2 regions of the Bacillus sp. PK6-025 genome follow, and region 2 is predicted to be linked to the other one. Evidence: a T-box and tRNA genes for the amino acid it is inferred to sense, from the RefSeq annotation. Region 2 holds a T-box; the other holds one or more tRNA genes.
The links. The T-box of region 2 lies ahead of M1D67_RS15440 (valine--tRNA ligase). A T-box ahead of a tRNA ligase gene usually reads a tRNA of that ligase, here a tRNA-Val.
Positions count from the first base shown of each region.

Region 1: it has a tRNA-Val gene. The T-box ahead of M1D67_RS15440 (valine--tRNA ligase) is inferred to sense a tRNA for this amino acid. The anticodon was not compared.

Region 1 covers NZ_CP096509.1:173,092-188,346, reverse strand. The annotation lists gene glmM (phosphoglucosamine mutase) at 328-1,674, opposite strand; gene M1D67_RS01085 (CdaR family protein) at 1,695-3,011, opposite strand; gene cdaA (diadenylate cyclase CdaA) at 3,004-3,825, opposite strand; gene rsiW (anti-sigma-W factor RsiW) at 3,991-4,611, opposite strand; gene sigW (RNA polymerase sigma factor SigW) at 4,625-5,188, opposite strand; gene rocF (arginase) at 5,413-6,327, opposite strand; tRNA gene M1D67_RS01060 (tRNA-Gln) at 6,453-6,524, opposite strand; tRNA gene M1D67_RS01055 (tRNA-Tyr) at 6,529-6,613, opposite strand; tRNA gene M1D67_RS01050 (tRNA-Thr) at 6,622-6,694, opposite strand; tRNA gene M1D67_RS01045 (tRNA-Val) at 6,754-6,829, opposite strand; tRNA gene M1D67_RS01040 (tRNA-Glu) at 6,935-7,009, opposite strand; gene M1D67_RS01035 (2-thiouracil desulfurase family protein) at 7,194-7,646, shown strand; gene murQ (N-acetylmuramic acid 6-phosphate etherase) at 7,821-8,738, shown strand; gene M1D67_RS01025 (MurR/RpiR family transcriptional regulator) at 8,757-9,614, shown strand; gene M1D67_RS01020 (PTS transporter subunit EIIC) at 9,631-10,998, shown strand; gene pbp4b (penicillin binding protein PBP4B) at 11,065-12,414, shown strand; gene M1D67_RS01010 (glycoside hydrolase family 3 protein) at 12,429-14,360, shown strand; gene M1D67_RS01005 (exo-beta-N-acetylmuramidase NamZ family protein) at 14,360-15,255, shown strand, end outside.
Region 2 covers NZ_CP096509.1:2,997,015-3,012,269, reverse strand. The annotation lists gene M1D67_RS15455 (LysM peptidoglycan-binding domain-containing protein) at 1-1,092, shown strand, start outside; gene ysxE (spore coat protein YsxE) at 1,120-2,142, shown strand; gene M1D67_RS15445 (hypothetical protein) at 2,161-2,352, opposite strand; T-box leader at 2,519-2,751, shown strand; gene M1D67_RS15440 (valine--tRNA ligase) at 2,812-5,454, shown strand; gene M1D67_RS15435 (bifunctional folylpolyglutamate synthase/dihydrofolate synthase) at 5,538-6,836, shown strand; gene M1D67_RS15430 (prepilin peptidase) at 6,989-7,738, shown strand; gene M1D67_RS15425 (SPOR domain-containing protein) at 7,944-8,978, shown strand; gene M1D67_RS15420 (Maf family protein) at 9,129-9,701, shown strand; gene radC (RadC family protein) at 9,756-10,430, shown strand; gene M1D67_RS15410 (rod shape-determining protein) at 10,518-11,528, shown strand; gene mreC (rod shape-determining protein MreC) at 11,559-12,467, shown strand; gene mreD (rod shape-determining protein MreD) at 12,464-12,982, shown strand; gene minC (septum site-determining protein MinC) at 13,036-13,716, shown strand; gene minD (septum site-determining protein MinD) at 13,719-14,525, shown strand; gene M1D67_RS15385 (ArsR/SmtB family transcription factor) at 14,572-14,895, opposite strand; gene M1D67_RS15380 (SRPBCC family protein) at 14,895-15,255, opposite strand, start outside.

The DNA.
Region 1 (15,255 bases), 1.6 Mb from region 2:
TGTTCAAAGAGTCGCCTCTTTGGTTTGAGGAAATCCTTGCGGCTGTGATCTTGTGGTCAGCCGGGAGGCATCCGCCGAAAATTCGATAAACCTCCATCCTCGTCAACTAAGCTGTTTCATCCGCACGCTTAGTCCGGGCGCTATAACTATAAAAAATGGTTCTGCCCTGCCTTTCCTTTTAAATTAAACAAGACAAGCTGATTTTACTATACACTAAAGGAACCGTCAAACATTTTTCAAAATGGTTCACATTTTTTCCAAGATTGAACGGTTCCCTTTATCTTATGTCAAATCAGCATGTCTCGTTCGTCAGTCTTCTGCGGAAAATCACTCCGCTCCCATTTCAGCTTTCACGACATCTGCAATGCGGCCTACGTATTTCTCGCAAAGCTCCTTCGTTTTCGCCTCAGCCATAACACGGACAAGCGGCTCGGTGCCGGACGGGCGCACAAGGATGCGGCCGTCACCGTTCATTTCCTTCTCAACCTCTTCGATGACCGCTTTTACCTTTTCGTTCTCCGCTACTTTATGTTTATCGGTTACTTTCACGTTCAAGAGGAGCTGTGGAAACTTCTGCATCTCTGCCGCAAGCTCTGACAAAGACTTACCTGTCATTTTGATCGTGTTCATCAGCATGATCGCAGAAAGCAGTCCGTCGCCTGTCGTATTGTAATCAAGGAAAATCAGATGTCCCGACTGTTCTCCGCCGAAAGTAAACCCGTCCTTTTTCATCGCTTCCACTACATAGCGGTCGCCGACAGCTGTCTGAACGCTTTTAATGCCTTCCGCTTCAAGCGCTTTGTAAAAGCCGAGGTTGCTCATCACCGTAGAGACAACTGTATTGTCCGCCAGGCGCCCCTCGCTCTTCAAGTACTTCGAACATATGTACATGATTTGATCGCCGTCTACGATATTCCCCTTTTCGTCAACAGCGATCAAGCGGTCGCCATCCCCGTCAAACGCCATGCCGACGTCAGCTCCCTTTTCTTTCACAAATTCGGCCAGGGCTTCAGGGTGGGTCGAGCCGACTCCGTCATTGATGTTTAATCCGTTCGGAGAAGTTCCCATCGTTGATACATCTGCGTCAAGATCGGCAAACAGGTGGGTCGCCAGCGAAGATGTCGCCCCGTGCGCACAGTCAAGCGCGACATGAATGCCTGTGAAGTCTTCATCAGCAGACTGCTTAAGAAACTGCAAATATTTCTGTCCGCCTTCAAAGTAGTCGTTCACCATACCCAGATCAGCGCCTACAGGCCTTGGCAGGTGATCTTCAGGCTGATCCATCAGACGCTCGATTTCAAGCTCCTGCTCATCGGAAAGCTTAAATCCGTCACCGCCGAAAAACTTAATTCCATTGTCCTCGACAGGGTTGTGGGAAGCTGAAATCATTACACCCGCTTCCGCGTCCATAGCCTTCGTCAAATATGCGACGCCGGGCGTCGAAATCACACCGAGACGCATGACTTCTGCTCCTATCGAAAGAAGGCCCGCAACAAGGGCACCTTCCAGCATATGCCCGGAAATGCGCGTATCACGGCCGATCAGCACCTTGGGGCGCTCCTTATCTTTTGTTAGGACATATCCGCCAAAGCGTCCGACTTTAAAGGCCAGCTCGGGTGTAAGTTCACTGTTTGCCACGCCTCTTACACCGTCTGTACCAAAATACTTGCCCATTAATATCGCTCCTTTTTGATTCATGAAGGTTGTGAATCCTTTTCAGAATGATTCTCTTCTTCTTCATTCTGACCATTATTTTTTTCGTTGTGGGTTGTTTGAGATGAGATTTTCACTCGAATGCTCTGCCGCGAAAGCGACCATGTCATGTTCTGCGGTCCGTTTACTTCCAGCTTCACGTTATGCTCGCCGTCATCGAGATCCGCCACATTGACATAGAGCTCGACGTCGGAAGGCTGGAGTTTTTCGATCGCGGCTGTCGAGCCCTTTGCCGTGATATCCAGCTTGCCTGACTTCGGATCGAGAAATTCAAGATCCCGGCTGTCATTCAGCCCCGCGGTTTTAATTGAAACGTTCTTCAGTTTTTTCTCTTCTTCCTTGTCAACTTTCACCTTGATTTTCACTTTTTCGGGTGACACTTTTTTAGCGCCGTCCGGCACTTTAATGTTGGCTTCCAACTCAGTGTCATCTTTCATTTTACTTAAATCAACCTCATCAGCCTCGACAAATTCTAACGAATCAAGAACATTTTGCGGCCCGTAGACGGTTACCTCTCCCGGACTGATATCAAGGCTGGAAATGCTGATACCGTCCGGAAGGCTCCCTTTCCGGTCAACTTTGACGGGAATCTTTTTGCTAGGGCTTGTCACGGGAACGGTGATTTTAACGACGGATGGACTGACTTCAACCGGAAGAACATTTCCGTCCCTGTCGTATACTGTTAGCTTGGCTTCTTTTTCAACCGTCTGGTCGACGCCCTCTAAATTGATCGTCGCCTTGATGTTTTGGATTCTGTCGATCACGGCTTTTGAGCCGGTGACGCTGACGTTTTTCGGGTTGATAATCGGCAGCTCCGGCGTGTAGCCATCTTTCATTTTGTTTTTATTATAAAAATCAACCTCGACCGGGAATTCCTTCGTCGTTTTTTCTTCGATGGTCACGGTTGTCACCGATGGATTGATGGTCAGAGTGAGGCCTTCGGCAACATTTCTGGCCTTCAGCTCGACTTTGTGCCTGCCTGTTTTCAGATGCTGCATATCGGCATAAATCTCAAAATCCTTCACTTGTCTGACCTTCTTGACGGTTCCTGTCGGGCCTTTAATCGTGACATTCACCGTCTGCGGCACGCCTGTTACGACGTAGTTTTCATCATCATAAAACGATTTGACCGGTATATCGGTGAGCGTCGCTTCGTCTGTCGTCGATGTCGGGAAAAACGATTCACCTGGTTTCTTCGGAGTCGGCGCTTGAGCGCTGTGGACCGCAAAGTAAAGAAGAAACGCGAATAATAATGCGACTACTTTGACAGCCCAGGGATTGTTTAAGAACTTATCCATTTTTCTTCGCCCTCCAATACCAGCGATTTGAGGAAGTTTCTCGCGAATTTTTCTTGAATTCCGCTTCAAGCATGTTTTTCAATGCCTCTTCCGATAAATCACGGTGAAGGTCTCCGTTTTTGGCGACGCTGATGCCGCCCGTTTCTTCGGATACGACAACCGTCAGACTGTCGGTCACTTCACTGATTCCCACTGCTGCTCTGTGCCTCGTCCCAAGCTCTTTTGAAATAAAAGGGCTTTCAGAAAGCGGAAGGTAGCAGGCGGCTGCAGCAACCTCATCATTTTTCATAATTACGGCGCCGTCATGAAGCGGTGTATTCGGAATAAAGATGTTGATCAATAGCTCAGAGCTGACCTTTGCATTTAAAGGGATCCCCGTTTCTATGTAATCGCCCATTCCCGTCTCCCGTTCAATCGTCAGAAGCGCGCCAATCCGGCGTTTCGCCATATATTTAATCGCTTTTGTAATCGCATCAATCGTTTTCTGCTGCTGCTCTTCCTCAGGTGTTCCGCTCCTCGAAAAAAAGCGCCCCCGCCCCAGCTGTTCCAGCGCTCTCCTCAATTCAGGCTGGAAGATGATAATGATCGCTAGGAACCCCCATGTGATCGCCTGGTCAACCAGCCACTGCAGGGTGCTTAATCCTAAATATTGACTGGCCAGCCTGACGAGAACAATGACCACGATTCCCTTTAAAAGCTGAACCGCCTTTGTCCCGCGGATGACCATCATTAATTTATATATTACGTACCAAACAAGGAGAATATCAACGGCATCGCCGAGGTACTGCAAGAAAGGGATATCCTCAAAAGCCATTTCCTCGTCCTCCAAGAATTCAGTCATTAGTAAGGTTAATATGTTTCAAAATGGTATGATCTATTATTTTTACATATACAGAGGCTATTATAGCACAAATTGATTTTCCAAGTGAAATGGCGGCCCTTCATAAAAAAAGAGCAAAGCTCATTCGCCCGCTTTGCTCTACTCTTTAGACTCCTTCATGTCAAAAACCGATTTTCCGGTCGATTTAATCTTATACCACATCCAGTCGAACACTTCGTTGATCTCATGGATCTGACCGGTGACTTGTCCTGCTGAAGCCGTATATTTTTCGCCATTAACAATCGTGACATCGCCGTCGACTTTGCCCTCTATAATCAGCTTTCCGTTTTTCACGGTCACATCGCCTTTGACAACTTCGCCTTCAGGTACGATGACCGTGTTGTTTTTCACTACGAGATTGGGCTGGCTTGATACGCTGAAATCCTGATCGTTTTTCCAGCTGGAGAAAAAGCTGCCGCCCATCAAAATGATAAACAAAGCTGCCGCCACTAAAAACGGATGGGCTTTAAGCCACCTGTTGATCGATGCCGTTCGCTTTTCCTTCGGCAGATTCGCCAGCACATCGGCTGTAAAGTTCGCCGGAGCTGTAAGATGCGACGTGCTCTGGACAAGAGCGATGGATTTTTCCATTTCATGAAGGTGCTTTTTGCAGTCTTCGCATGATTGGAGGTGCTCTTTTAATTGCGATTCATCTTCCGGTAGTATGTCTCCGTCAAGGTATTTATGCATAAGCTGAACAATATGCTCCGGACAGCTCATTTCATCACCCCACTTAAAGATCCCTTAATTGTTTTCTGAGAGCCTCTCTGCCCCTGTGTATCCTCGTTTTCACCGTACCTACGGGAATATTAAGGATTTCACTGATCTCAATGAGTGAGAGCTCATCAATGTACTTTAATACGATGACCGTCCTGTATTTATCGGGAAGCCTTAAGATTTTTTCCTGGATGGTGCTGTGCAGCTCCAAAGAAACCACTTCATCCTCTGGAAGCGCAACATCCGCCGCAACCTGGGAATACATCGTCAGTCCTTCAGTCCCCGCCACCTCTGCATCCAAGTAATAGTCCGGCTTTTTTTTACGGATACGATCGATGGTCAAATTGGTTGCGATTCGATAAAGCCATGTGGAAAATTTCCGGTTGATATCAAAACTGTCGATATTCACGTATGCTCTGATAAACGCTTCCTGCGCAATATCTTCCGCCTCATGCGCATTGCCGAGCATACGGTAGCAAAGCTGATAAATTTTGTCTTTGTAAATATCCACGATGTCTGCAAATGCATTACGATCGCCTTTTTTCACCTGTTTGATTCTTTTTTTAATCATTGTTTCCATATTTATCTAACCTCTGCCTTCACCGGTCTTTATGTATACGAATTGATTTTTATAAGGTTTCATTAAATTCATAAAAATAGTTTATCAAATTTTTGGCAGGGTGTAGATGCTTTGACAGGGATCATGCGCTTAATATTAGCTTAAAATTATTATACAACCTAAATATTATGAAGTTGAGACTTTTTTATAAAAAAAAGCAGCCTAAGGCCGCTCTTCAACCGCACCTAAAGCAGCTTTTCGCCAAACAGCGACCCCATTAAGGCGACTGCCGCTTCAGCCGTCCTGTTTTTCTCATCCAATATCGGGTTGACTTCGACAAACTCAGCGGACGTAATCAGCTTCGATTCTTCCAGCATTTCCATCGCCAGGTGGCTTTCCCTGTAGCTGATGCCTCCCGCTACCGGGGTTCCGACACCAGGCGCATCGTTCGGATCAAGCGCGTCTAAATCGAGTGACAGATGGACACCGTCCGTTCTGCCGTGCAAATAGTCTATCGTTTCTTCCATCACCCTCGTCATACCGAGGCGGTCGATTTCATGCATTGTATACACTTTGATCCCTTTGTCGCGAATCAATTCTTTTTCCCCGTCATCAAGTGACCTCGCACCGATGATGACGATGTTCTCCGCTTTAATTTTCGTTTCTTTTCCATAGATGCCTGTCAGCCCTTCATGGCCGATCCCCAGGCTGATGGCGAGCGGCATACCGTGAATATTGCCTGAAGGAGACGTTTCTTTCGTATTTAAATCAGCATGGGCATCATACCAGATCACACCCAGGTTTTGATAATGCTTCACAAGGCCGGCCAGCGTTCCGATCGCTATGCTGTGGTCACCGCCCAGCACGAGCGGAAAAGCACCTGAAGCCACGATCTTATCAACGGTCTCAGCAAGTTTTGCACTCGCTTTTGTAATCGCTTTCAAGTTTCTCAGCTCTTCAGATGCCGGCTCCCCGCCTTCTTTCTCATCCTCTCTTTGCCCGATTGTCATATCGCCGAGGTCTTCAATATCCTGACAAAGGCTTTCCAACCGTTCATTAACACCGGCACAGCGAATCGCGCTCGGTCCCATATCGACTCCCCGCCTCAGCTGACCGAGATCCATCGGTACGCCAATCATTGAAATCTGCTGTTTTAACATATGATATCCCCCTTTCAGACCTTCATTGTACCTTCCAATTCGGAATTGACTCAACAAGACATTTTTTTGAATAGTTATACAAAAAAGACAAAATAAAAAGGACATCCTAACAGGATGTCCAAAAACTGGGCTAGCTGGATTCGAACCAGCGCATGACGGAGTCAAAGTCCGTTGCCTTACCGCTTGGCTATAGCCCAATAATGGTGGAGGGGGACGGATTCGAACCGCCGAACCCTGAGGGAGCGGATTTACAGTCCGCCGCGTTTAGCCACTTCGCTACCCCTCCAAAAACAGTGCCGGCCAGAGGACTTGAACCCCCAACCTACTGATTACAAGTCAGTTGCTCTACCAATTGAGCTAGACCGGCATGATACGGTATCTTATGCAGTTACCGGCGCGGTTGTGACATAAACCGATCCAGAAAAATGGTGGAGGATGACGGGATCGAACCGCCGACCCTCTGCTTGTAAGGCAGATGCTCTCCCAGCTGAGCTAATCCTCCGCAGTACAGGACGTACAAGTGCATGCGTTGCAACAGGACGTTGCGATCTTAGCATGCCTTCCTTTTAAAAATTCCGGCATTCGCAGCGTGCTGTCCAAAAAAGAATGGTGACCCGTACGGGATTCGAACCCGTGTTACCGCCGTGAAAGGGCGGTGTCTTAACCACTTGACCAACGGGCCATCATCGTGTTTCAAGCAGCTCTCGTAAAGCTGACAAAAGTTATTATATACAGGTTCCTCCCCATTTGTAAAGGGGTAAATTAAAATTTTTATTTTCAAATTTTTTATTCATAAACATTGAGAAAAACGCAGAAATTTTGTTTAAAATAGGGCTATCTGATGTGCAAGAGAGGGGACGCGAAAAATGATACTGGTAAGTTCATGTCTGGCTGGGGTGGAATGCCGCTATAACGGATCGCACAGCTATGTGGGGAAAATCAATAAGCTTGTTGAAGAAAAAAAAGCGGTGATTGCTTGTCCCGAGCTGCTCGGCGGATTTCAAACGCCAAGGGAACCGGCCGAAATTATAGGCGGGTCGGGAGAAGACGTTTTAGACGGCAGGGCGGTGATCAACACAGAATCGGGAAAAGACGTAACAGACCTGTATATAAAAGGAGCTTATCTAACATTGGAGATGGCAAGGCAAATCAAGGCTGATACGATCGTGTTGAAGGAAAACAGCCCGTCTTGCGGTAGCGGCCATATATACGATGGAAGTTTCTCAAGCCAAAAAATAGCCGGCAACGGCGTTACGGCGGCGCTTCTGAAAAAAGAAGGCTTCCGCGTGATTTCCGAACACCAAATAGACGAGCTGTAATACCTGAACATAAGCGCAGTTCATCTGCGCTTTATTTTATGTCGGCAATCCGTTGTTTAGAACTTTATTGAAATAAAATTTTAATATTTACCTTTTGTTATTGAAATAATATTCCACCCTTAATATACTGAAAATTAAGAAATATATGCACTTCATCATCAGGAGGAGTTGTCGATGGAAAACAGCCATTTAGGTTCATTAACGACCGAACGCCGAAATGAAAGATCCAGGCGCATTCACCAGTCAAAGACGATTGATATTTTGAAAATCATCAATGATGAAGACAAAACTGTGGCCGAAGCTGTACAAGAAGTCTTACCAGAAGTTAAGACCGCCGTTGACTTCGCCGTCGGGTCGTTAAAGAAAGGGGGACGGATCATCTACATCGGTGCCGGTACAAGCGGGAGACTCGGCGTACTCGATGCAGCTGAATGCCCGCCGACGTTCAGCATATCTCCCGAGTCGGTCATTGGCATCATTGCAGGAGGAGAAAAAGCTCTGTACAAAGCCGTCGAAGGCGCTGAAGATCACGAGGCATTCGGCAGACGGGATTTATCAGCCGTTAACCTCTCAAACAATGATACCGTAATCGGAATCGCCGCCAGTGGTCGGACTCCATACGTTCTCGGCGCTTTGAAGTATGCCAGGGAAAGTGGCGCCAAGACCGTCTCACTGACATGCAACAAAAACTCGGCGATCAGCCAGGTGTCAGATCACAGCATAGAAGTGGTCGTCGGCCCTGAAGTTATTGCCGGATCGACGAGAATGAAAGCAGCAACCGCTCATAAAATGATTTTAAACATGATTTCAACGGCGGCCATGATCAAAATGGGAAAAGTCTATGAAAACCTCATGGTAGACGTAAAAGTAAGCAATGACAAATTAAAGGAGCGGGCGATTCGCATCATCCAAACGGTCACAGGTGTTCCAAAAGAAGCGGCGGCACTAGCGTTAGAAAAATCCCATAACCAAGTCAAAACCGCCATCATCATGCTGAAAACAAACGAAGATGCGGCCGCTTCCGAAAACCTGCTTGAGAAATCAGAAGGCGATATCGAAAAAGCTCTATCCATTTATGAAGATCAAGTTTAAAGAAGAAAGGAAGAAACAATGGCTGCAGGAGGATTGGAAATCATTCAGAATATGCTTCACAGATTGCCGCAATCTGAACGAAAGCTTGCCGAATACATTTTGAAAAACCCACACGAGGTCGTAAACGGCACCATTCAAGAGATGAGCTCTTCGGCAAAGACAAGCGGGGCGGCGGCAATACGGCTCTGCAAATCTCTGGGGCTGAAAGGCTTTCAAGATTTAAAAATGAGGGTCGCCGGCGATTTAATGAAACCGTCTAATCAGGGATACCGGGATATCGAACCGCAAGAGCCGCTCCATTCAATCGTTCAAAAAACAACCAGCAATTCGATTCAGGCGATTCGCGATACCTTTGAAAACATTGACCACGAAGATCTTCAAAAAGCGATTCAAATACTGATCAACGCAGAAACGGTTCATTTTTGCGGGATCGGGGCTTCAGGAATCGTCGCACAAGATGCCCAGCAGAAATTTTTGCGCATCAATAAAAAAGCCACCGCTTTTAGTGATATGCATCTTGTCGCGACATTAATCGCCAATGCCGGCGAGAATGACGTTCTGTTTGCCATATCCCATTCAGGAGAAACGCATGAAATCGCCAATGCAGTCAGACTCGCCAAAAAACATGGCATTAAAACCATTGGACTGACGCGGTTTGGACAGTCTGCTGTCTCTTCATTAAGCGATATCGCCCTGTATACGTCATGCTCAAACGAAGCGCCGTTTCGCAGCGCCGCCACCTCCTCTCGTTTAACTCAGCTTTACATGATTGACATTCTGTTTTTAGGCATAGCCGCGGAGCGCTACGAGGACATCATTCAGTATATTGATCAAACAAAAGCGGCCATCCGCATGATGGGAATGAGCGAATTGTAAAAAAGGGGGATATAAAATGAGCGATGAGAAAAAATATGCCGGCCTGGCAAAACTGATTTTACAACACATCGGCGGCCCGTCTAACGTCGCGGATTATACCCATTGTATGACGCGCCTGCGCATCACGCCTGTCAACAGTCAAAAAACCGACATCGGCTCAATCAAAGCGCTTGAAGGCGTGATTGGCGTCGTTGAGGAGGAAACGCTTCAGATTATCCTCGGCACCGGCGTCGTACAGCACGTATCAGACGAATTCGGGAAGTTGCTTCAATCCGCGGAAGACGTTGACTTAAAACAATCCGCAGCCAAACATAAAGCTGAGATTTCCAAGAAAAACGCGACGCCTTTTAAATTGTTTCTTCGGCGGATCGCAAGCATTTTTATACCGCTGATCCCCGCTTTGGTCGCCTCAGGCTTGATTACCGGAATCACCAAAGCCGTTATCCAAGCAGGCTGGCTCGCTGATACATCACAAACCGCCATTATTTTAACGGTAATAGGTTCAGGTTTATTTACGTATTTAGGCATCCTGGTCGGGGTCAATACGGCGAAAGAATTTGGCGGCTCCCCCGCACTCGGCGGATTAGCCGGTATTTTAATCATTAACCCGGCCGTTGGTGATATTTCGCTTTTCGGTGAAGCGCTTTTGCCGGGACGCGGCGGTTTAATCGGTATTTTATTCGCAGCTGCATTTATCGCTTTTCTCGAAAAACGGGTCAGGCGCATTGTACCTCATTCACTCGACATCATCATCACACCTACAGTCTCCCTTCTCATCACAGGAATCGTCACTTACGTTGTCTTCATGCCTGTCGGCGGCTTGATATCTGACGCCATTACGTCAGGACTTCTCGCCATCTTAGATCTCGGCGGCATTATCGCCGGCTTTGTACTGGGGGCCACCTTCCTTCCGCTCGTCGTAACCGGACTGCACCAGGGATTGACACCCGTTCATATGGAATTAATCAATTCAATCGGCGATGACCCGTTGCTGCCGATTCTGGCTATGGGGGGCGCAGGTCAAGTAGGCGCCGCTTTTGCGATCTATTTCAAAACAAAAAAAGCAAAGCTCAAAAGAGCCATTGCCGGCGGACTGCCGTCAGGCCTGCTCGGAATCGGTGAACCGCTCATATTCGGTGTGACTCTTCCACTCGGACGTCCGTTTTTAACCGCGTGCCTCGGCGCCGGAGTAGGTGGAGCCTTTCAAGCGTATTTCAAAATCGCGACCGAATCGATAGGCGTATCAGGTCTTCCTTTGTCATTTTTAGTCCATACCCACCAAGTTCTTTTGTATATTCTCGGTTTGTTTATTTCCTATGCTGCCGGCTTTGCCTTAACATATCTCTTTGGTTTTAAAGACGATATGGCAGTTGAATTTGATTAAACGTTTGTTTAAAATTCCCACTATGCATTTTTTGACAGAAAGGAGTGAAGCAAGCTGAAAAAGTTTATGATCAGCGCTGCAGCATCGTCCCTATTGTTGCTGACATGCTTTTTCCCGCTTCCGTCATCAGCACAGACTGCAATTGCGAACGAGACAACAGGTCAGCTGACATATCCCGTATTAACGAAGGCGAAAACACCTGAAGAAGCCGGTTTTTCTTCGGAAAAGCTTAAAGTCGTGGACCGTCTGATCGAACAGGATGTCAAAGCGGGCTTTCCCGGGGCTGCCTTGATTTTGATAAAAGACGGAAAAATCGTCAAAAAAGAAGCATACGGCTACAAGCAGAAATACAACGGCCTCTCGACGCTCAAACATCCAAAAAAAATGAAAGCAAACACGATGTTTGACCTCGCCTCCAATACAAAAATGTATGCCGTCAATTTTGCCTTGCAGCATTTAGTGAGCACCGGAAAGCTTGACTTGAACAAAAACATTTCACATTATCTTTCTGATTTCAATGATCACCCGGAAGACGATGTAAAGGGAAAAAACCGGCTCCGCGTCATAGATTTGCTCCACCATCACGCAGGCTTCCCTGCAAGCTGGAACTATTACGACCCGAAAGCAGCCGGACACCTCTACTCTCAGTCACGGAGCAAAACGCTTGAATATCTTGTCAAAACCCCCTTGTCATATGAACCCGGCACAAAACAAATTTACAGTGACATCGACTATATGCTCCTCGGGCTGATCATAGAAAAAGTCACAAACGAGCGTTTAGATACCTTTGTTGAAAACCAATTTTACCGGCCTCTCGGGTTGCGGCATACTTTGTTTAATCCGCTCCAAAAGGGCTTTAAACCGCCGCATTTTGCAGCTACGGAACGAAAGGGAAACACCAGAGATGGCACCATCTTGTTTCCAAATATCAGAACTTACACGCTTCAAGGGGAAGTCCACGATGAAAAAGCGTTCTATTCAATGGAAGGCGTCTCTGGGCATGCCGGCCTTTTTTCCACCGTTGACGACGCAGCAGTGCTCCTTCAAGTCATGCTGAACGGCGGCGGTTACGGGAAACAACATCTATTCAGCCGTTCGGTCATTTCACAATTTACTGAGCCGTCAAAAACAAATCCCACATATGGACTAGGATGGCGGCTTAACGGCAATACCGATATGGAGTGGATGTTCGGCAAGCACGCCAGCAACAAGGCATACGGCCATACCGGCTGGACGGGAACCGTCACTATCATCGATCCCGTGTATCAAATCGGCATTGTGTTGTTAACCAATAAAAAGCACTCTCCTGTCATCAACCCTAAAGAAAACCCGAATCAATTTGAAGGTGACGCATTTGCAACCGGAAAGTACGGCAGCGTCATTACAGCTATTTACGAGGCGTTACATCACCAATAGGAGGCGACCCTTATATGAAAAGATTTCTTCAATGCGCGTTGATTGCATTGCTGTTATCGTCTCTCGCTTTGCAGCCCGCCGCTCGCGAAGCAGAAGCGAAACAGCAGCCGGAACAACACCTCAAACAAATGGTCAGCAGCATGTCGCTTGAAGAGAAAATCGGACAAATGCTGATGCCTGACTTTAGAAACTGGAAGAAAAAAGGGGAATCGAACGCCAAAGGATTAACAAAAATGAATGACGAAGTCGCGGGAATCATTCAAAAATACCGGCTCGGCGGTGTCATTCTTTTTGCTGAAAATGTCACAGGCACAGAGCAGACTGTACGGTTAACGGACGGCTTGCAAAAAGCGAGTCCTGACATTCCGCTCTTTATCACGATCGATCAGGAAGGCGGGATTGTCACCAGACTTGAATCAGGCACAAACCTGCCCGGCAATATGGCAGTCGGTGCATCGCGAAGCAGCAAAAATGCCTTCAAATCAGGAAAAATCATCGGAAAAGAATTAGCATCGCTGGGCATCAACGTGAACTTCAGTCCTGTACTTGATGTCAACAACAATCCCGGCAACCCGGTCATCGGCGTTCGTTCTTTCAGTTCCAAGCCTGAGCTGACTTCAAAGCTCGGCATCCAGATGATGAAGGGCCTGCAGGACGAGCAAATGATCGCTACAGCAAAGCACTTTCCCGGACACGGCGATACAGCGGTTGACAGTCATTACGGATTGCCGCTTGTTCCGCATGATGAAAAAAGGCTGAGAAGCATTGAACTTGCGCCATTTCAAAAAGCGATCGATGCAGGGATTAACATGATCATGACAGCGCATGTCCAGTTCCCCGCCTTTGACAATACAACCTATAAAAGCAAAAAAGACGGCGAGGACATCATGGTGCCTGCAACACTTTCCAAAAAAGTCATGACAGACCTTCTCCGCAAAGACCTCGGCTTTAAGGGCGTTGTCGTAACAGACGCTTTAAATATGAAAGCCATTTCTGATAATTTCGGACAGGAGGAAGCCGTCGTCATGGCTGTCAAAGCAGGAGTCGACATCGCCCTCATGCCCGCACAAGTCACATCGCTTGAGACCGAAAAAAATCTAGCGCGTGTATTCGAAGCTCTTCTGACAGCCGTTAAAAAAGGTGAGATCCCTATCGAACAAATCGATCAGTCGGTGGAGCGAATCCTTCAATTAAAAATAAACCGCGGTATCATCGATCACACCGGCTCCGAACCGCTTCAGAAAAAAATCAAATACGCCTTGAAAACGGTCGGCAGCAACAAACACATGAAATCCGAAAGGAAAATGGCAAGAGAAAGCGTCACCATTCTTAAAAATGAAAAAAGCACCTTGCCATTCAAACCGAAAAAAGGGGATACCGTCCTCATTCTCGCCCCATACGAAGAGCAAACAGCAGCAATCGCCAAAACCATCAGCAAAATAAAGAAAAACATCAAGGTCGTCGAATATCGATTTGCAGAAAAAACGTTTGATGAAGAGATTCAAAAGAAAATTGACGAGGCCGATTATGTCATCACAGGATCATATGTAGTCAAAAACGATCCTGTTGTGAACGACGGTGTCATTGATGACAGCATTCAAGACTCAAGCAAGTGGGCAACTGCTTTTCCGCGCGCCGCCATGAAATACGCTCAGGCAAACGGGAAAAAATTTGTCTTAATGAGCTTACGAAACCCTTATGACACGGCAAATTTTGAAGAAGCCGCTGCCGTGATCGCAGTATATGGCTTTAAAGGCTATGCAAACGGGGGCTTCAGGCAGCCGAATATTCCGGCCGGAGTGGAAGTTATCTTCGGAAAGGCAAAGCCTAAAGGAACATTGCCCGTAGACATTCCTTCGGTCACACGCCCCGGAGAAACCCTTTACCCGTTCGGCTACGGGTTGAATATTAAAAACGGCAAGCCGCTTCACAAAGGAGGGTCATAATGAGAAAAAAAGCGATCTGGCTGCTTGCGGGAATGTTTGTCTTCAGTACATTAACCGCAGCAGCGGCCTTTCCGGACAAAGAAAAGAAAGCAAAGGTCTCACCGGGTATTGAAGTGATCATGAACAAGAAAAGCATATTAAAAGGAAAAAGGGTCGGTCTCATCACAAATCCAACCGGTGTCAATTCAGCATTAACAAGCAGCATCGATTTGCTTCACCAAGCCCCCGGTATTGAGCTGACCGCTCTCTATGGTCCAGAGCACGGTGTAAGGGGAGACGCTCAAGCCGGCGATAAGGTTGACTCTTATATTGATGAAAAAACCGGTCTCCCCGTCTACAGCCTTTACGGAGATACGAGAAAACCGACACCGGAGATGTTGAAAAACGTTGACGTCCTGCTATTTGACATCCAAGATGTCGGAACGCGGTTTTACACTTACATTTACACAATGGCTTATGCGATGGAGGCGGCAAAAGAAAACGGCATTCCATTCATTGTTCTTGACCGGCCAAACCCGCAAAGCGGCTTAAAAGTTGAAGGACCTGTCCTTGATCCAGATTATTCTTCATTTGTCGGAATGTATCCCATCCCTTTAAAGCACGGAATGACCGCAGGAGAACTGGCAAAGCTGTTTAATGACGAATTTAACATCGGCGCCGATTTAACCATCATCAAAATGAAAGGGTGGAAGCGACAGATGTTCTTTGAAGACACTGGTCTTCCTTTCGTCCTGCCTTCCCCGAACATGCCGACGCCGGATACGGGCATCGTCTACCCGGGCACAGGTTTAATTGAAGGAACCAATATGTCAGAAGGAAGGGGCACGACAAAGCCTTTTGAATTAATTGGTGCGCCCTACATGAAAAGTACGGAACTCGCCGAAAAATTAAACGG
Region 2 (15,255 bases):
GCGGCCGTCCAGTCGGAAGAGGAGCTTGAGCCTGCCTTCAGATCACCTTCAAACGACGAAGAACAGGGTAAAGAGGAAGAATTTTTGATTCAGCTTGACAGGTCTTATGAAGAGCAGGACGAAGAACAGCCGTATGAAGAAGCAGAAGAAACTGATACCGATGCGGAAGCGGTTCCGATTTACCAGTCGTTTCTCGGAGACGATACAGAGGAAACAAAGCCGTTTTTTACAGCGTCTTTGTCTGCGGTAGAGCGGACGAAGCGCGAAATGGAAAATCCAAAAGACTCCGCTCTTGAACATCCGGAAGAAGAATATGAGCTGAAAAGGGAGAAAGTAGAAGCAAAACCGGAAGAATATGAGCTGAAAAGGGAGAAAGTAGAAGCAAAACCGGAAGAATATGAGCTGAAAAGGGAGAAAGTAGAAGCAAAGCCGGAAGAATATGAGCTGAAAGAGGAGAAAGAAGCAAAGCCGGAAGAATATGAGCTGAAAGAGGAGAAAGAAGCAAAGCCGGAAGAATATGAGCTGAAAAGGGAGAAAGCGGAAGAGAAGCCGGAAGAATACGAGTTAAAAAGGGAAGAAGCGGAAGAAGAGCCGGAGCCGCTCCAAAGGGCTTATCAACCTCATGATGAACCGAAAGAAACCCCGTTCTACGGTGTTCCGCCTCTTTTGGAGGAAGACCAGAATGACAGGGAGCCTGAGACGTTTGAAGTTGAAGTGACACAGAAAGCAGAAGCGATTGATGAAGAAGAGGAAGCCGGGCATACCATTGAAATCCCGGAATATTCGTTTCATGAGCAGACGGAGCCTGAAGAAGAAAGAGATGAGATGCCGGCAGCAGACGACCAGGAAGTGTCAGCGAAGGAGAATGACAATGCTCTCTATTTGACAAAGCTGTTTACAAAACAGGGAGAGGAGGAGTTTACTCGAATGAGGATGTGCATCGTTCAGCAAAACGATACCATTGATCTTTTGTGCGAGCGCTATGATATTAATGTCCAGCAGCTCATCCGGATGAATTCCCTTTCCCTTGACGAGGAATTAAAAGAGGGACAGATCCTTTATATACCGGATTATCAAAGCAGCCATGCCTAATGCATTGATAAAAATGTGGTGAAGCCGATGGAAGGCATCCAGTCTGTTTTAAATGAGTACGGTCTTACGCCTGAATATATGGAATCGGTCAGTCCAAAGGTATGGAAAGTGTATACGGATCACGGTGTATTCGCCCTGAAAAAATTGGCGGCTTCAAGAAACGCCCGCTTCACAGAACAGATGATCTTGCTGGAGGAAAAAGGCTACAGGCAGTTTGTTCCCGTCTATCGAAATCGCACGGGCGAATTTTTAACGCAAGCCGGAGAAGATGTCTGTTATCTCATGCCTTGGCTTACCCTTGAAAGAGAGGAAGAGCGTGACCAAAAACACGAATATATGTTTAAAGAAATCGCTCTTCTTCACCAGCGAACGGAAAAAGAGCTCGGTGTGAGGCGGGAAGAAATACTCGGGCACTATGAACGGACAAAACGGAAATGGGAACAGCAAAAACAGAAATATGAAGAATTCATCTCAAGAGCGGAAAACGAATGGTATATGTCCCCGTTCCAGCTTCAGGCAGCCATGTATTTCAAAGAGACGATATCAGCTGCAGACTTTGCGCTTGCCCGCCTTGAAGAGTGGTATGAGACCATGAAAGACAAAGAGTCTTCGAGAATGGTTTTAAACCACGGGCAGCTGTCCGTCCGGCATTTTCTCTATAACGATACCGGAACGGGTTACTTTACGAACTTTGAGAAAGCGGGACACGGGCCCCCAGCGAACGATCTCATCGTATTTTTTACAAGAATGTTTAAGACGAATCCCGTGATGTGCACGGAATGTGTAAACTGGTTTTATACGTATCACAATGTCTATCCTTTGCGGGAGGAAGAAATCAGCTTATTCCTCAGCTATATGGCTTACCCCGGGCCTGTATTCGGTGTGCTGAACCGCTACGACCTTGAGAAGGGGCCCGGAGAAAAAGAAGCCTGTACAACGCTTTTGAAGGCGTACTGGCAAATGAAAAACGCCGAACCGCTTGTGATGAGCATTCACGAGACGGAAGAAAACAGAAAACTGCAGGAAGAAACAGAGTCCCCATCATCATGATGCGGACTTTTTTCGTGCTTATATCCAGTCAAGGTGAAAGGCGCACGCAAGGAATATGAGAATGCCCAAAAGGAGGACATCAAATGTGGTCGGAAAGATGATCGTGCGTATGCCCTGGAAGATCGTGATCGGGAGGACGACTTGAACAGCAACAAGCCTGACTTGCTTCAGCCACGGCTGGAATGAATGTGTGTTGAATTTTTTTCGCATCTTATGCCTCCTCTCTTATCGTTACAGCATCATATGAGGAAAAGGAGCTTGTGTGCATGGCCCAGTATCGTATAAAACAAGAGAAAAACGGAAAAGATGATTGACGAAAATGAAAAAGATTTAGTAATATAAGAAAAAGAAAAAGTACGTGCTGAAAAGTCAATGATCACCCGCTTTGAATGGGAAGAGTACAAAAACAGACGCTTGCAGAGAGGGAAGCCGGTTCGCTGAAAGGCTCCCAGTCAGTCTTTTTTGGAAGGTCGCCCAGGAGCGCAATTTCTCGAACAAAAAGTAGAGAAATTCGGGAAAGTCCCGTTATCCCATTTAAGTGCGTGAATGCGTTTTTTTCGCATTCATGAAAAAAGGTGGTACCGCGAGAGAGTTCTCTTCGTCCTTTTAACAGGATCGAGAGGGCTCTTTTTTATTGTTCAGCCGTTTAATACTGTTGGAGGTTTGAAAATGGATAATCAAGAACTGACGATGCCGACAAAATACGATCCGTCTGCAGTTGAAAAAGACAGATACGACTATTGGGTGAACGGCAAATTTTTTGAAGCGAAAAACGACCCTGAAAAAGAACCGTACACCGTTGTCATTCCCCCGCCGAATGTGACGGGTAAGCTGCACTTGGGGCATGCTTGGGATTCCACCTTGCAGGATATCGTGACAAGAATGAAACGGATGCAGGGCTATGACGTGCTCTGGCTGCCGGGTATGGATCACGCCGGTATTGCAACTCAGGCAAAAGTAGAAGCGAAGCTTCGCGAAGAAGGAAAAACGCGCTATGATCTCGGCCGCGAAAAATTCCTTGAAGAAACATGGAAATGGAAAGAGGAATATGCCGATTTTATTCGCGGCCAATGGGCGAAAATCGGCCTTGGCCTTGACTATTCAAGGGAGCGTTTCACCCTTGATGAAGGGCTTTCTAAAGCGGTTCGCGAAGTATTTGTGAAGCTATATGAAAAAGGGCTGATTTACCGCGGAGAATATATCATTAACTGGGACCCGGCCACTAAAACGGCTCTGTCTGACATCGAAGTCATCTATAAAGACGTACAAGGCGCGTTCTATCATATGCGCTATCCGTTGAAAGACGGTTCAGGCTCGATTGAAATTGCGACGACCCGTCCTGAAACGATGCTCGGCGATACAGCGGTTGCGGTACATCCGGAAGACGAGCGGTACAAACACCTAATCGGAAAAACGGTTATTCTGCCGATCACAGGAAGGGAAATTCCGATTGTCGGAGACGACTACGTCGATATGGAATTCGGCTCAGGTGCCGTCAAAATTACACCTGCCCATGATCCGAACGACTTTGAAATCGGAAACCGCCACAACCTTGAACGCATTCTCGTTATGAATGAAGACGGCACAATGAATGACAAGGCGCTTCAATATAAAGGCATGGACCGTTTTGAATGCCGCAAGCAGATCGTGAAAGATCTTCAGGAAGAGGGCGTGCTGTTCAAGATTGAAGAACATACGCATTCGGTCGGCCACAGCGAACGCAGCGGAGCAGTCGTTGAGCCGTATTTGTCAACGCAGTGGTTCGTGCAAATGCAGCCGCTTGCCGATGCCGCCATCGAATTGCAAAAAAGCGAAGGAAAAGTCAACTTCGTCCCTGACCGTTTTGAAAAAACGTATCTGCACTGGATGGAAAATATCCGCGACTGGTGCATTTCCCGCCAGCTTTGGTGGGGCCACCGTATTCCTGCGTGGTACCATAAAGAAACGGGGGAAATCTATGTGGGCGCTGAAGCTCCTGAAGATGCCGAAAACTGGGAGCAGGACAAAGACGTTCTTGACACATGGTTCAGTTCCGCTCTTTGGCCGTTTTCAACGATGGGCTGGCCGGATATCGATGAGGAAGATTTCAAGCGTTACTATCCGACGAACGTCCTTGTCACAGGATACGATATCATTTTCTTCTGGGTATCCAGAATGATCTTCCAAGGTATCGAATTTACCGGAGAACGTCCGTTTAAAGATGTTTTGATCCACGGGCTCATCCGCGACGACCAGGGCCGCAAAATGAGCAAATCGCTCGGAAACGGCGTCGATCCGATGGATGTGATCGATAAGTACGGAGCGGATTCGCTGCGCTACTTCCTTGCGACGGGAAGCTCTCCAGGACAGGATTTACGCTTCAGCTTTGAAAAAGTGGAGTCAACATGGAATTTTGCGAACAAGATTTGGAACGCATCAAGGTTCGCCCTGATGAACATGGACGGCATGACATACGAAGAGCTTGATCTGTCAGGAGAAAAATCAGTTGCCGATAAGTGGATTTTAACAAGGTTGAATGAAACGATTGAAACTGTGACACAGCTGGCTGACAAGTACGAATTCGGCGAGGTTGGCCGCCATCTCTACAATTTTATCTGGGATGATTTCTGCGACTGGTACATCGAAATGGCTAAACTTCCGCTTTACGGTGAAGATGAAGCGGCGAAAAAGACGACCCGCTCTATTTTAGCGTATGTGCTGGATCAAACGATGCGCCTGTTGCATCCGTTTATGCCTTTCCTGACGGAGGAGATCTGGCAGCATCTTCCTCACGAAGGGGAATCCATTACAGTCGCCAAGTGGCCTGCAGCTGTTAAAGAATATACGGACACCGAAGCAGCGGCGGATATGAAGCTTCTCGTTGAAGTCATCCGCGCTGTACGGAACATCCGCAGCGAAGTCAACACGCCGCTCAGCAAGCAGATTGAGCTTTATATTAAAACAAGCACGCCGGAAATCGCCGAACGACTTGAAGAAAACCGTTCGTACGTGGAACGCTTTACGAATCCGAGCCTTCTTCAAATCGGAACGGATATTCAGGCGGTCGATAAAGCGATGACCGCTGTCGTATCCGGCGCCGAGCTGATTTTGCCGCTCGAAGGTCTGATTAACATTGAGGAAGAAATCAGCCGCCTGCAAAAAGAACTCGATAAGCTGACGAAGGAAGTTGAACGGGTTCAAAAGAAATTAAGCAACGAAGGATTTATGAAAAAGGCGCCTGCACATGTCATTGAAGAAGAGCGGGCGAAAGAAGCCGATTATACGGCAAAACGTGAAGCTGTAGAAAAAAGAATCGCCGAATTGAAAAATTAATCACACGAAAAAAAGGAGGTGTTTTCCAGGTCTTTCTAAAGGTGCTGGAAAACACCTTCATCAATTGAAGGGAAGGAATTCGCTTGTTCAAAACGTTTGATGAAGCACTCAGCTGGATTAACGGAAGGCTTAAATTCGGCGTGAAGCCGGGTTTGGAACGAATGGAATGGCTTCTGAGAAAGCTCGGGCACCCCGAGAAAAAGCTTAATGCGATTCATGTCGCCGGAACAAACGGAAAAGGTTCAACGATCGCTTTTCTCCGTACGGTATTCAATGAAGCCGGTTATACAGCAGGCACCTTCACATCACCGTATATCATTACCTTTAACGAACGGATCAGCGTTGACGGCGCACCGATCTCGGACGACGAATGGACGGCGCTCTTTAATGAGGTCGGGCCTCTCGTCCTTGAGCTTGAAAAAACCGAATTCGGAGCAGCCACCGAATTTGAAATTATTACGGCATGCGCATTTTTATATTTTGCTAAATACCGGCGCACCGATTTTGTTATTTTTGAAACGGGATTAGGCGGCCGTTTGGATTCGACAAACGTCGTGAAGCCGATGTTAACGGTCATCACTTCGATCGGCCATGACCATATGGCAATATTAGGCGGCACGCTGAAAGAGATTGCCGCAGAAAAGGCGGGAATCATCAAACACGGCGTTCCTGTTATCACAGCCGTTCATCAGCGTGAAGCAGCTGAAGTGATAAAGCGAAAGGCGATGGAGACAGAATCTGCTTTTATATCCCTTCATGAGGATTGCGAGCTGTCCGGAGAGCGTTCACTGCCCGATGGAGAGCAGTTTTCACTGAAAACACCGTTACATCGTTATGAAAGAATTGAAACAAGCCTGATCGGCACCCATCAGCGGCAAAACGCGTCTCTGGCCATACTTGCGGCCGAATGGCTGACAGCCGAAAAACATGCGGCCATCAGCGAAGAAGAGCTGAAACGCGGCATTCATAAGGCGGGATGGCCCGGCCGGTTTGAGAAGGTATTGAACAGGCCTCTCGTTTATATCGACGGCGCTCATAACAAAGAAGGGGTAGAGCGGCTGGCCGAGACGATCACGTCCCACTTCGACGGGCGGAATATTCACGTATGCTTTAGTGCTCTCAAAGATAAGCCGTACAGAGACATGATCCGCAAAATCGAATCGTTTGCGTCATCGATTCACTTCACATCTTTTGATTTTCCGAGAGCGGAATCCGCTCAAAAGCTGTTTGAGCAAAGTACCGCTGATCATAAAACATGTGATGAAGACATCGGCTCTGTTTTCCGCTATATCGAAGAACAAGCTGAAGATGAAAAAGCGGTGGTCATTGTTACCGGGTCGCTTTACTTTATTTCCGCCGTCAGGGCAGTTTTAACTGAATAAAAAACATAAAAATGCGCTTTTGGCCATCGGCTGACTGCGCATTTTTATGTTTTATGAAAAGCGGAGGCGCTTCATATTTGCTAAAATAACAGCCTCAGGAAGCTGTTTTTTCCCATGAAGCGGTTAAATTTGATTGTGCGAGGCTGATAGTGATGTTCATCTTTTACCTTTTTACGGCGGGGTTAGTGCTCGGTTCCTTTTTTAGTTCAGCCGGGCGCCGCATCCCTGAAAAGATATCATTGATTGCTCCGCGTTCCCTCTGCCGGGCTTGCAAAAGAAAGCTGGGCCTCGCGGAGCTGATACCTGTTTTGTCCTATTTGATGCAGCGGGGGAGGTGCAAGGGGTGTCAAACCCCGATATCGATCGTGTATCCGGCAGTTGAGCTCTCCGCCGCCATCCTGTTTGCGTTTGCTGGTATGCAGGTTGGGCATCAGGGGGAGCTGGTGATTGTGCTTGCTCTTATTTCCCTGCTTTTGATCGTCTTTGTATCTGATGTGACACATATGGTCATTCCGGATGCTGTGCTTTGTTTTTTCCTGATTGTCTTTGCTGTCGGACGGTTTCTTGTTCCCCTCGAGCCGTGGCATTCCGGTTTAAGCGGTGCGTTTGCCGGCGGCATGCTTCCGCTCTTGACGCTGCTTTTGACGAAAGGAGGGATCGGCTGGGGGGACGTAAAGCTGTTTGCGGTGCTCGGCATGGCGCTCGGCAGCCGCCTCCTCATTCTCGCTTTTTTCCTTTCGGCAGCCGCAGGAACGGTGCTTGGTCTGATTGCATTGCTGGCAGGAAAGCTAAAGAAAAATGAACCTATGCCGTTTGCTCCCGCGATTCTGATCGGGACGCTGATAAGCTGTTTCTATGGCAATCCAATGATCGAGTGGTATCTTCAAATGGCACGGTGGTGAAAAATTTGACGAAACCTTTTTGGGCAAGACGACAAAAGTCTTGTTCTTTTTTTTTGAGGCTGTGATAAAGTGTGGACAATAAGAGGGACAGCCTTTGGGAGAACTCCTCCTTCCTTCTGGCTTCCCTCTGCCGATCGTATAGAGAGCGGCCAATCTGCCGCCTAATCTCAATATAAAACAATAAACGGAAAGCGAGGGAAGCCACATGAAAAAACGGAAGAGCAAGAAAAACTCAGCTAAAAAAGTGCCCCAGGAAGACCCGCTTAAAGTGATGATCAATGGCAGAGAAGAGACCATCTACGGAAATGAAAAAGAGTTTTCCAACAGAAATGAAGAAAAGAAGTTCACCTTTTCAAACTGGGAAGAAAAGAGAAAGGCGGAACGGGAAATATCGGCTTCAAAAGAGGACGGCGCACCTGAAACAGATGAATTTACATGGACGCCTCCAGACGAAGAAGAAACCGTGTACAAAGACGATCCCAAAGTGGTGGCGCCTTATCAAAAGAAAAACGAGGCTAAAAACAACCGAAAAGCGAAAATGTCCCTTACGTTTCCTTTGAAGCGCTTTGCTGCAACCATTATCTTTGCTGTGTTGCTCGGCACGGGACTCGGGCTGTTCGCGCTGAATCTCGCAACCCATAAAGAAGGAGTGCCGGCATCCGGCAGCTTGGGTGCGGATGCGGAAAACGGACAGGCGGTAAAAGCCGGTGACTCAGGTGCCGAAGAGAAAAAGAGCGGACAAAAAAATAGCGGACAAGCGGGAGAATCTTTTAACAGCTTTGCCGTTCAGGCCGGCAAGTTTTCATCTAAAGAAGGAGCGGAGACGCTGGCCTCTCAAATCGCAGACAAGGGGTATGCCGCCGTTTCGATTGCCAAAGACGACGGATTTTATGTGATCGCCGGAATAACAGGGGAAAAACAGATGACATCTGAAATTGGCAAAATATTAATCGAAAACGATTTTGAAGCGTGGGGCGGAAAAGAGCTTCCGGTTGCACTCGAGCCCGGTTTGCTAGAGCCTTTTAAAGAAGCGGCCGAGCTGTCGGCAAAAGCGATTCTCGGCGCGGAGGTTACATCTCAAAACATAGCTGATGTCAAAGCTGAACTTGACGGCGCCAAATCAAAAGGAGAATCTGAAGAGGTAAAGAAGAGCATACTGGAAGCCGTCAACCTGCTTGAGAAACCGACCGCAGCCAACGGCTGGAAAAGCCAGCAGCTATTGCTGAGCCAAATAAAATAAAAAAACCAGCAGAGGCGCTGGTTTTTTTATTTTCACGATTTTTGTCATTAAAAAGTTACTTTTCTGAAATTGTGGCGGCGGCGTTCTTTTGGTAGGATAAAACAGGTATCTTTTTTTCCTATGCAAAAACCTTTGAAAGGATGTCTTCTTATGACCCGACAGCTCATATTGGCTTCACAATCACCCCGCAGAAAGGAACTCCTCGATCTTCTTCAGATTCCATACAGCATCGTTACGAGCAACGCGGAAGAAAAATTAATTCGAAACTTTTCACCAGCAGAAAACGTCAAATGGTTGGCGGAACAAAAAGTGCGTGCAGTAGCCGAACAATATCCTGATGCCGTCGTGCTTGGCGCCGACACCATTGTTCTTTATGACGGGGCTTATTTGGGCAAGCCCAAAGATGCCGAAGATGCAAAAAGGATGCTGAGCATGCTTTCGGGACAGACCCATTCAGTGCTTACCGGCGTCTGCATTAAGGACGGCGAGAGATGCGAAACATTTTTTGAAGAAACCGAAGTCTTTTTTTGGCCTCTTGAAGAAAAGGAAATCAGCGCTTACATCGCTACAGGAGAGCCGTTTGATAAAGCCGGTTCATACGGAATACAAGGAAAAGGCGCGCTTTTTGTCAAACAGATAAAGGGAGACTATTATACAGTTGTGGGTCTTCCGATTTCCAAAACGATGAGAATGCTGAAAACGTTCGATCTTCACTCCTTTTGATAAACCGAACGAGAAGGGAATCAAAAGGGAGGGTTTATCATAAGCGATCTGCCGTTGAAATTAAAGGATTTTCCTGATGAAGAAAGGCCGCGGGAGCGCCTTCTCAACACAGGCGCCGAAAGTTTGTCAAACCATGAACTGCTCGCGATACTGCTCAGAACCGGGACGAAAAAAGAATCGGTTCTTCAGCTTTCAAGCCGGCTGCTTCAAACGTTTGACGGCCTCCGTTTGTTAAAAGAAGCATCCGCTGAGGAGCTTTCAAGCATTTCCGGGATCGGCCGCGCCAAAGCCGTGCAGATTTTGGCGGCGCTCGAACTTGGCCGGCGCATTCACAGCCTTGCCTGCAAAGACCGTTATGTGATCCGTTTTCCCGAAGATGCGGCCAATTTTTTAATGGGGGATATGCGCTTTCTGTCTCAGGAGCACTTCGTATGCCTGTATCTGAACACGAAAAACCAGGTGATCCACAAGCGAACAATTTTTATAGGAAGCTTGAACTCTTCAATCGTCCATCCGAGGGAAGTGTTTAAGGAAGCTTTAAAGCGCTCCGCAGCCTCATTCATCTGCGTCCACAATCATCCGTCTGGAGATCCGGCTCCAAGCCGCGAAGACATAGAAGTTACACAGCGCCTTCACGAGTCCGGACAGCTGCTTGGAATCGAATTGCTCGATCATATCATCATCGGTGATCAAAAATTTGTGAGCTTAAAAGAAAAAGGATATTTGTAACACTTTTTTTTTCATTAAATTAAGCTATAATAGAATTTATGGGTTTTTGCTTAGGAATATTGTTTTAAGAAAGGAAGATACATACAAATGTTTGGAATTGGTGCGAGAGACCTTGGAATAGATTTAGGAACGGCGAATACGCTTGTTTTTGTGAAAGGTAAAGGAATTGTCGTCAGGGAGCCTTCCGTCGTTGCGCTGCAAACAGATACAAAGCAGATCGTTGCAGTCGGAAACGATGCGAAAAACATGATCGGACGTACGCCCGGCAATGTCGTCGCCCTCCGCCCGATGAAAGATGGCGTAATCGCTGATTATGAAACAACAGCGACAATGATGAAACATTATATTAGCAAAGCTGTTAAAAACAAAGGCTTATTTGCGAGAAAGCCTTATGTCATGGTTTGTGTCCCGTCGGGAATTACGGCGGTTGAGCAGCGTGCGGTAATCGACGCTACGCGCCAGGCCGGGGCGAGAGATGCATATCCGATTGAAGAACCGTTTGCAGCGGCGATCGGAGCCAATCTTCCTGTTTGGGAACCGACTGGAAGCATGGTGGTCGACATCGGCGGCGGAACGACCGAAGTCGCGATTATTTCCCTCGGCGGCATCGTCACATCCCAGTCTATTCGCGTTGCCGGTGATGAAATGGATGAAGCAATCATTACTTATATTAGAAAAACATATAACTTGATGATCGGTGACCGTACTGCGGAAGCGATCAAACTTGAAATCGGTTCTGCCGAAGCTTCTGAAAACGGAGAAAGCATGGAAATCCGCGGCCGCGATCTTTTAACAGGTCTGCCGAAAACGATTGAAATCACTGAAAAAGAAATTACAGCGGCGCTTCGCGACACTGTGACTGCAATTGTCGATGCCGTAAAAAATACGCTTGAAAAAACTCCGCCTGAACTCGCGGCTGATATTATGGACCGCGGAATCGTCCTGACAGGAGGCGGTGCGCTGCTGCGCCACTTGGACAAAGTCATCAGCGAAGAAACGAAAATGCCGGTTTTAATTGCGGAAGACCCTCTTGACTGTGTAGCGATCGGAACAGGTAAAGCTCTCGAGCAAATTCATCTATTTAAAGGCAAAAATTAAGGACACAGGGAATAGAAGAGGTGTATAATCATGCCGCAGTTTTTTACGAATAAACGGTTGATGCTTTTACTCCTTTGTATCATCATTTTAGTGGCAATGATTGGATTTTCGTTAAAGAATGACCGGAATGCAACTTGGCCCGAAAAATTTATTGGCGATACAACTGGTGTATTCCAGACGATTTTTCATACGCCCGCTCAATTTTTTGCGGGCTTCTTTGAAAATATCGAAGACTTAAAAAATACGTACAGCGAAAATGAGCGCCTGCGGAAAAAGCTCGACGGCCAGACGCAATACGAGGCAAAGCTGCAAGAGCTTGAAAATGAAAATAAGTCTTTAAGAAAAGAGCTCGGCCATTTGAAATCAATTAAAGACTACACGCCGATTCTGGCGACTGTTATCGCCAGAAATCCCGATAAGTATGAGTGGTGGAACCTGATCACGATTAACAAAGGTTCTAAGCACGGCGTCGAAAAGGATATGGCGGTCACAGATGAAAACGGCAACTTGATCGGAAAAATCAAAAGCACTAAAGTGAACAATTTCACTTCCACCGTCCAGCTTTTAAGCGCAACAGACAGAAACAACAGAATTTCTACGGTTATCGCTGCAAATAAAGGCAAGAAAACGGTCAACGGAATCATCAACGGCTACGACTCCGAGAAAAAGGCGCTGTCAATGGAAATCATTGAGCCTGATGAAGACAGGGAAGTGAAAAAAGGAGACCTCGTCGAAACTTCCGGGGCGGGCGGCGTTTTTCCGAAAGGCCTGACAATCGGAAAAGTGACAGAGGTTGAACCCGATTCCTACGGCTTGACAAAAATCGCTTATGTAGAGCCGGCGGCCGATATGTATAACCTTGATAACGTCATCGTCGTCGACAGAACGCTTGATACGGTGGATGTCAACAAGATGGACGATGAGGAGGAAGGTTCGTGAAACGCTTCCTTCTTCCCGTCGTGATGATGTTTGTTTTAGTATCTGACAGCGTCTACGCGGATTTTGTCAACCTGCCTTTTGTGACGGAAGAACAGCAGCTCATCCCGCGTTTTCTGCTGCTTGTCTTAGTTTTTATGACGGCTTATGTCAATCAGCCTTTTGCCATTACATATGGATTTATTTTCGGACTGTTATATGATATTAATTACACCGACCTTTTAGGTGTATATATGTTCGGTTTTGCCGGTATTTGCTATTTATCGTCAAAAGCATTCAAAGTATTGCAGACAAACGCGCTGGTCGTCATTTTTATTTCGCTGCTCGCCGTCTGTGTTCTTGAATTTTACCAATATGGCGTGCAGATGCTGATACGTCCGGAAATCATGCCGTTCCATCAATTTGTGCTCGGCAGGCTCCTGCCTACGCTTGGGCTGAACGCCGTTGGCGGCCTTTTGCTCATTTACCCGTTCAAATGGTTTTTTACCAGTCTTAAGAAAGAGCTGAGGAATGAGTAAAAGAGGATTTTATGAGCCGATGTCGAAAAGAGTATGATGTTGAGGTGAACACCGTGAAGACCCAAAAGCAGCAATACGTAACAATTAAAGGAACGAAAAATGGATTGACGCTTCATCTTGATGACACATGCTCTTTTGAAGAATTATTGTACGGTCTTCAGGATATGCTGTCACTCGAACATTATATGGATGGAAAAGGCCAGAAAATCAGTGTGCTCGTTAAGCTCGGCCACCGTTTTGTGACCGAGGAGCAAGAACAGATCCTGACCGATGTGATCACTGAGAAACAAAATCTGTTCATCCACTCCATTGAAAGTGAAGTCATAACCAAAGATGAAGCAAACCGTTTAAAAGCGGAAAGCGAAATTATTTCTGTCGCTAAAATTGTCCGTTCAGGGCAAGTCCTCGAAACGGAGGGTGATTTGCTTCTGATTGGGGATGTGAATCCGGGAGGAATGGTGAAGGCCGGAGGGAATATTTTCATCCTCGGCTCATTAAGAGGGATTGCCCACGCCGGTTTTAATGGAAATAAACGAGCTGTTATTGCGGCTTCGGATATGAGACCGACTCAATTGCGTATCAATCATGTGCTCAATCGCTCCCCAGACCACATCCAAGAAGGGAACGACATGGAATGTGCTTATTTAGATGAAAATGAGAATATGGTCATTGACCGCCTTCAGCAATTAGCTCATTTAAGACCTAGTTTAACAAGGCTTGAGGGAGGAATGTAAAATTGGGTGAAGCTATCGTAATAACCTCGGGGAAAGGCGGAGTAGGCAAAACGACGACATCCGCAAATCTTGGCACCGCCTTGGCCATTTTGGGAAAACGGGTATGTCTCGTTGACACGGATATCGGCCTGCGCAATCTTGATGTCGTCATGGGCCTTGAAAATAGAATCATATATGATTTGGTAGATGTCGTTGAGGAGCGATGCAAAATCCATCAGGCGCTTGTGAAAGATAAACGCTTCGATGATTTGCTTTATTTGCTCCCGGCCGCCCAGACAAGCGATAAGTCGGCTGTTCTTCCCGAGCAGATGGTCAAGCTTGTCCAGCAGCTCAAACAAGACTTCGACTACATTGTCATCGACTGCCCTGCAGGGATTGAGCAAGGTTATAAAAATGCGGTCTCGGGCGCTGACAAAGCGATTGTCGTGACGACACCGGAAATCTCCGCTGTTCGTGACGCCGACCGGATCATCGGCCTGCTTGAAAAAGAAGAAAATATTGAGCCGCCGAGACTTGTCGTCAACCGGATCCGCAACCACTTAATGAAAAACGGCGATACGCTGGATGTTGATGAAGTCATTCAGCACTTGTCGATCGAACTGATCGGTATTGTTGCGGATGATGACGAAGTGATTAAAGCTTCCAATAACGGGGAGCCTGTCGTCATGGATCCGAACAATAAAGCTTCAATCGCATACCGGAACATCGCCCGCCGCGTGCTGGGCGAATCTGTGCCTTTACAGTCGTTTGAAGAAGAAAATAAAGGCGTTTTCGCAAAGATTAAATCATTTTTCGGCGTACGCGCTTAACTTGCAAAAAAGCAATCTCCAAAACGAGATTGCTTTTTTTGCAGTTTCATTGATCGTTTTCGACTTTGTGCTTTAACAAGGAAAGCTTATTGTCCCAATACATGTCGAAGTAGGCGAGCCACTGCTGCAGCTCCGCGAGAGGTTCGGGATGAAGCCTGTACAGTTTTTCTCTGCCCGCTTTTCTTCCGCTGACAAGTCCGGCTTCTGACAAAATTCTCAGATGCTTTGAAACAGCCGTTCGGCTCATCGGGAAATGAGTGCTGATATCTGTTACAGGCAATTCCCTGCCGGCGAGGAGCTTCAGCATCTTTCGCCGTGAGGGATCGGAAACGGCTTGGAACACATCATGTTTTACGGCCGATGATGTCACTAGCCTTCAACTGCCTGACGCAGCTTTTGATTGACGATCACTTCCCAGCCGCCATTCATCCGATTGCGGACATCCGCTTGTTTTTCTCCCGCTTTTGCAACCGTTTCTTCCGGCGCGCCCCATCCTGAATGAATCAGGGTAAATTCGGTTTTTTCTGCAGACAGCTCTTTCAATTCAAATGTGACGATCCATCCCGACGTATCCCAGCTGAAAGCGAGTCGATGCGGCGCTTCAAGCTCGATCACTTTGCAAGGGGAGGGGCCGAACGGAGACTGCAAGGTGAATTCACAGCCGATCTCCGGACGGAAATCATTTGGCATAAACCAGGCGGCGATGCCTTCGCTGGTGGCGACGGCCTCC